Regions from separate parts of the Citrobacter tructae genome, predicted to be linked through region 3. Evidence: predicted binding sites of a transcription regulator. Region 3 holds the regulator's gene; each other region holds the start of a gene.
What was found. Region 3 encodes PurR, which represses purine synthesis genes. Its sites were predicted from a motif close to CANGCAAACGTTTGCNTG; they were not measured.
Positions count from the first base shown of each region.

Region 1: raiA (ribosome-associated translation inhibitor RaiA) is a predicted target of PurR. The motif match lies at 812-829, and genes of this name have one in related genera.
Region 2: cvpA (colicin V production protein) is a predicted target of PurR. The motif match lies at 876-893, and genes of this name have one in related genera.

Region 1 is NZ_CP038469.1:4,638,062-4,640,267, reverse strand. Features, by position in the region: gene bamD (outer membrane protein assembly factor BamD) at 1-658, shown strand, start outside; gene raiA (ribosome-associated translation inhibitor RaiA) at 928-1,266, shown strand; Phe leader region at 1,369-1,494, shown strand; gene pheL (pheA operon leader peptide PheL) at 1,370-1,417, shown strand; gene pheA (bifunctional chorismate mutase/prephenate dehydratase) at 1,517-2,206, shown strand, end outside.
Region 2 is NZ_CP038469.1:43,383-45,588, forward strand. Features, by position in the region: gene folC (bifunctional tetrahydrofolate synthase/dihydrofolate synthase) at 1-43, shown strand, start outside; gene dedD (cell division protein DedD) at 33-701, shown strand; gene cvpA (colicin V production protein) at 949-1,437, shown strand; gene purF (amidophosphoribosyltransferase) at 1,471-2,206, shown strand, end outside.
Region 3 is NZ_CP038469.1:806,540-808,745, reverse strand. Features, by position in the region: gene E4Z61_RS04420 (MFS transporter) at 1-156, opposite strand, end outside; gene cydH (cytochrome bd-I accessory subunit CydH) at 333-422, opposite strand; gene purR (HTH-type transcriptional repressor PurR) at 720-1,745, shown strand; gene punR (DNA-binding transcriptional activator PunR) at 1,763-2,206, opposite strand, start outside.

The DNA of each region.
Region 1 (2,206 bases), 1.0 Mb from region 3:
GCCCGATAACCCACCAAATGAAATCTACGCGACTGCTCAGCAAAAGCTGCAGGACGGTAACTGGAAACAGGCAATAACGCAATTGGAAGCGTTGGATAATCGCTATCCATTTGGACCGTATTCTCAGCAGGTGCAATTAGATCTCATCTACGCCTACTACAAAAATGCCGATCTGCCGCTCGCTCAGGCTGCCATCGATCGCTTTATCCGTCTGAACCCGACACACCCTAACATTGATTATGTCATGTATATGCGTGGCCTGACCAATATGGCGTTGGATGATAGCGCACTGCAAGGATTCTTTGGTGTTGATCGCAGCGATCGCGATCCACAGCACGCCCGAGCTGCGTTTAACGACTTTTCCAAACTTGTACGTGGCTATCCGAACAGCCAGTACACGACAGATGCCACCAAGCGTCTGGTGTTCCTGAAAGATCGCCTGGCAAAGTATGAATACTCCGTTGCGGAATACTACACCGCGCGCGGCGCATGGGTTGCCGTGGTAAACCGAGTGGAAGGTATGCTGCGTGACTTCCCAGATACCCAGGCAACACGTGATGCTCTACCGCTGATGGAAAACGCCTATCGCCAGATGCAGATGACCGCACAGGCAGAAAAAGTGGCGAAAATCATTGCAGCCAACAGCAGCAACACCTAATTTATCGCTGAATGCAAAACGGCAGCCCAAGGGCTGCCGTTTTTTTATCCGTTGACGCCACAACTGAAGCGGTTTAGCGGCGACGCATCCCATCAAATATGGCCTGCTTTCAGGTATTCCTCAAGTAAAAAATCGCCTGTTCCTGCGATGCCTCACAAAAAGGTTTTCTTGACAAAAAGCGACAAAATAATGTGATTTAAATCACACATTTTGACATTAGGAAAGGTATGCTGGAATCACCAAGACGGGAAAGACAAGAGGTAAAATTTATGACAATGAACATTACCAGTAAACAAATGGAAATTACTCCGGCAATTCGCCAGCATGTCGCAGACCGTCTCGCCAAACTTGAAAAATGGCAAACTCATCTGATTAATCCACATATCATTCTGTCCAAGGAGCCACAGGGTTTCACTGCTGATGCCACCATCAATACACCGAACGGACATTTGGTTGCCAGCGCTAAGCACGAAGATATGTACACCGCAATTAACGATTTGATCAACAAGCTGGAACGGCAGCTCAATAAAGTGCAGCACAAAGGCGAAGCCCGTCGTGCAACAACTTCAGTAAAAGACGCCAACTTCGTCGAAGCAGAAGAAGAGTAGTCCCTTACATTGAGTGTATCGCCAACGCGCCTCCGGGCGCGTTTTTTGTTGACAGGGTGAAAACAGTACGGGTACTTTACTGTCGTAGCCAAAGGAAAATAACATGAAACTTGTTCCGTTCTTCTTCGCATTCTTTTTTACCTTCCCCTGAATGGGAGGCGTTTCGTCGTGTGATAAAGAATGCGAAGACGAACAATAAGGCCTCCCACAACGGGAGGCCTTTTTTATTGATAATAAAAAAGGCAACACTATGACATCGGAAAACCCGTTACTGGCGCTGCGCGATAAGATAAGCACGCTGGATGAAAAATTACTGGCCTTGCTGGCTGAGCGTCGTGGTCTGGCCGTAGAAGTCGGCAAAGCAAAACTGCTTTCTCATCGTCCGGTGCGCGATATTGACCGCGAACGCGATCTGTTAGACCGACTGATCCAGTTGGGTAAAGCACATCACCTCGACGCACACTACATCACTCGCCTGTTCCAACTGATCATCGAAGATTCCGTGCTCACCCAACAGGCGCTCCTGCAGCAGCATCTGAACAAGATCAACCCGCACTCAGCCCGGGTCGCTTTTCTGGGGCCAAAAGGCTCCTATTCACACCTCGCCGCGCGTCAGTATGCCGCTCGCCATTTTGAACAATTTATTGAAAGCGGTTGTGCAAAGTTTGCCGACATCTTCAACCAAGTCGAAACCGGACAAGCGGACTACGCGGTAGTACCGATCGAGAACACCAGCTCCGGCGCGATTAACGATGTTTACGACCTGCTGCAGCACACCACGCTCTCTATCGTCGGCGAGATGACCATTATCATCGACCACTGCGTGTTGGTTTCCGGCACCACGGATCTGAATAGCATCGAAACGGTGTACAGCCACCCGCAACCGTTCCAGCAATGCAGCAAATTCCTCAATCGCTACCCGCACTGGAAGATCGAATAC
Region 2 (2,206 bases), 760 kb from region 3:
TGTCATGGAAGTGATAGACGTGGGGAGAAGCGGTGGCGAGTAAGTTTCAGAATCGATTAGTCGGCACGATTGTGCTGGTTGCGCTCGGGGTGATTGTGCTTCCCGGGCTGCTTGACGGGCAGAAAAAACATTATCAGGATGAGTTCGCGGCTATTCCGTTGGTGCCTAAACCCGGCGACCGTGATGAGCCGGATATGATGCCTGCGGCAACACAGGCGCTGCCGACGCAACCGCCGGAAGGTGCAGCAGAAGAGGTGCGTGCGGGTGATGCCGCTGCGCCGTCGTTGGATCCGTCGCGCATGTCGACGGCAAACAGTGCTGAATTCGATCCTATACCTGCACCTGTTGAACCGCCGAAACCTAAACCGAAGCCGCAGCCTGTTGTTGCTACACCTGCGCCGACGCCGGCACCTACATCGGCACCGAAACCGGTCGTCGAAGAAGCCCCGGCCCCGACCGGTAAAGCGTATGTTGTGCAACTCGGTGCGCTAAAAAATGCGGATAAGGTCAATGAGATCGTGGGTAAACTTCGCGGTGCTGGCTTCCGGGTATTTACTTCCCCGTCAACGCCAGTACAGGGTAAAATAACCCGTATTCTCGTTGGGCCTGACGCCTCCAGAGATAAGTTGAAAAACTCGCTTGGCGAACTGCAGAAGATCTCCGGCTTGAGTGGGGTCGTGATGGGTTACAGCCCGAACTAAGTTAGGGTTGCCAGATGGCGATGCCGCGCGTCTTATCATGCCTGGGGTATCGCTTTTTGTAGGCCGGAAAGGGTGTTTACACCGCCATCCGGTAGTGCCCGAAGAGGCAAAAAGTCAGATGGCGTTGAAGATTTTTTCAGCGCCATTTTTATTTACGCGTGGAAAGGAAATCCCTACGCAAACGTTTTCTTTTTCTGTTAGAATGCGCCCCGAACAGGACGACAGGGCGTAAAATCGTGGGACACATATGGTCTGGATTGATTACGCCATTATCGCGGTGATTGGTTTTTCCTGTCTGGTTAGCCTGATCCGTGGCTTTGTTCGTGAAGCATTATCGTTGGTGACTTGGGGTTGTGCTTTCTTTGTCGCCAGCCATTACTACACTTACCTGTCTGTCTGGTTTACGGGCTTTGAAGACGAACTGGTTCGAAATGGGATTGCTATCGCGATACTGTTTATCGCGACGCTTATCGTCGGCGCTATCGTTAACTTTGTGATAGGCCAACTGGTGGAGAAAACAGGTCTGTCGGGTACCGACAGGGTGTTGGGGATCTGCTTCGGTGCTCTGCGTGGAGCGTTGATCGTCGCCGCCATACTGTTCTTTCTCGATACGTTTACCGGTGTGTCGAAAAGTGAAGACTGGAGTAAATCTCAGCTGATCCCGCAATTCAGTTTCATCATCAGATGGTTCTTTGACTATCTGCAAAGCTCGTCAAGTTTCTTGCCCAAAGTATAAATTTTGGGTCGTTGCTGAACGAGGAAAAGACGTATGTGCGGTATTGTCGGTATCGCCGGTGTTATGCCGGTAAACCAGTCGATTTATGACGCGTTAACGGTGCTCCAGCATCGTGGCCAGGATGCCGCTGGCATCATCACCATTGATGCCAACAACTGCTTCCGCTTGCGAAAAGCGAACGGAATGGTGAGCGACATTTTTGAAGCTCGCCATATGCAGCGTTTGCAGGGCAACATGGGCATCGGTCATGTGCGTTACCCAACGGCTGGCAGCTCCAGCGCCTCCGAAGCTCAACCTTTTTACGTCAACTCACCGTACGGTATCACGCTTGCCCACAACGGCAATCTGACCAACGCTCATGAGCTGCGTAAAAAGCTGTTTGAAGAAAAGCGCCGTCACATCAACACCACTTCCGATTCAGAAATCCTGCTGAATATTTTTGCCAGCGAGCTGGATAACTTCCGCCATTACCCGCTGGAAGCGGACAATATTTTTGCTGCTATTGCGGCAACCAATCGCCAGATCCGTGGTGCTTATGCCTGCGTGGCGATGATTATCGGCCACGGTATGGTTGCTTTCCGCGATCCGAACGGCATCCGCCCGCTGGTGTTAGGCAAACGCGATATCGGCGATGGCCGTACCGAATATATGGTGGCCTCCGAGAGCGTGGCGCTGGACACGCTGGGCTTCGAATTCCTGCGCGATGTTGCGCCGGGTGAAGCGGTCTATATCACCGAAAAAGGTAACTTGTTTACCCGCCAGTGTGCGG
Region 3 (2,206 bases):
CCCTACCGCATAGGCACTTATTAACATGCCTGCCGCCGGAATCGAGACATCGACACCTTTAGCAATGACGGGCAACAATCCCATTGGCGAAAATTCGGTCGTGCCAATGCCAAACGCCCCAATTGCCAACGCTAGTAAAGGATAATTGATTTTCATACCGCGACTCCGTAACGTCGAGCCGTGGCACGACATAAATTAAGAGTCAAAAGCATGACACTGATCGCAAAATTAATAAAGTTAACAAAATTGCAAAAGACTTTTGCTTATTTGCAAACAATAGAAAAGGAAGAGTAAGCGGAAAAGATGAGGGAGAGCTAACTCCCTCGGGGAAATCAATGCAGCGCTGCGGTCAGGCCACCCGCGACGATCAAACCCAGAACAATAATGGTAGTGACTAACGAAAATTTCAGATCGGTGCTCATCAAGTTTTCTCCTTTTTATTCCCACACAAAAAGTGATATTGCGCATTTTTACACACTTGAAAGCAAAAATCTCTCACGATTTATATTGATAACTGCTTTTAACTCTTCCCCTTTTCGTTAAGATCAGACAAAATTCCACGCTTACTTAATTAGCGTACCGGCCATTGACCCCTTCCTGACGTTCCGTGTCGTTTTCCTTGGCGTACCGCAACCCTGATGTTGCGCGAAGGGTGTGTAAGGCAAACGTTTACCTGGAGTATTCTCAGGAGCTTAGGATATGGTCTGGAGTGAGATGTAATGGCAACAATTAAAGATGTGGCGAAGCGAGCAAACGTTTCCACTACAACCGTATCACACGTAATTAACAAAACACGCTTTGTCGCGGAAGAGACGCGCAATGCCGTTTGGGCAGCGATTAAAGAGTTACATTACTCCCCAAGCGCAGTAGCGCGCAGCCTGAAGGTGAATCACACCAAATCAATCGGCTTGCTGGCGACCAGCAGCGAAGCTGCCTATTTTGCGGAAATTATCGAAGCTGTTGAGAAGAACTGTTTCCAGAAAGGCTACACCCTGATTCTGGGAAACGCGTGGAACAGCCTCGAAAAACAACAGGCCTATCTCTCCATGATGGCGCAAAAGCGCGTGGATGGCCTGCTGGTGATGTGTTCAGAATATCCTGAGTCGCTACTTTCCATGCTCGAAGAGTATCGCCATATTCCGATGGTGGTAATGGACTGGGGCGAAGCCAAAGCCGACTTTACCGATACGGTCATTGATAACGCCTTTGAAGGCGGCTATATGGCAGGTCGTTATCTGGTTGAGCGCGGTCATCGCGAGATTGGCGTGATCCCAGGTCCTATGGAGCGCAACACCGGAGCCGGTCGTCTGGCTGGTTTTATGAAAGCGATGGAAGAAGCGCTGATTAAAGTCCCTGAGAACTGGATTGTTCAGGGTGATTTTGAGCCTGAATCCGGGTATCGCGCCATGCAGCAGATCCTCTCCCAGTCACATCGCCCGACCGCCGTTTTCTGTGGTGGCGATATCATGGCGATGGGCGCGCTCTGCGCCGCGGACGAGATGGGCTTACGCGTCCCGCAGGATGTGTCGCTGATTGGTTATGACAACGTGCGTAATGCCCGGTTCTTCACTCCGGCATTAACCACTATTCACCAGCCGAAGGATTCCCTCGGTGAAACAGCCTTTAACATGCTGTTAGACCGTATCGTGAATAAGCGCGAAGTGTCGCAGTCAATTGAGGTGCATCCGCGCCTGGTAGAACGTCGCTCCGTTGCAGACGGCCCGTTCCGCGATTACCGTCGTTAATCTGTTGCGCGGGGGCCTTATTCTGGCTCCCGCAACCACTCTTTATTCAGCGTTTCGCTGTCCCCTAAATAGTCCAGCAGCCAGCCCAGCGCAGGCGAGGTATCATTCTGCTGCCAGGTCAGGCAACAAGCGGCATCAGGAAAGGGATTCTCAAGCTGTAGCGCGACCCATTTACCGCTGTCGATCCACGGTTTAGAAAAATGCGTCGGCACCATCCCCACACATAGCCCCGCCGATAAACAGGTAGCGGATGACTCCCAGTCGGGCACTACCACCCGCTTTTGGTTATCCAGCAGCCAGGTGATGCGCTTTGGCAGCGTGCGCGAAGTATCTTCACGCACCAGCGACGGCCAGTTGCGCAACGTGTCGTCGCTGAGCGGCCCGGGCATCGACGCCAACGGATGATGGCTCGCTACCACGCAATTCCAGCTCAACATCCCCATATCGCGAAACGTGTAACG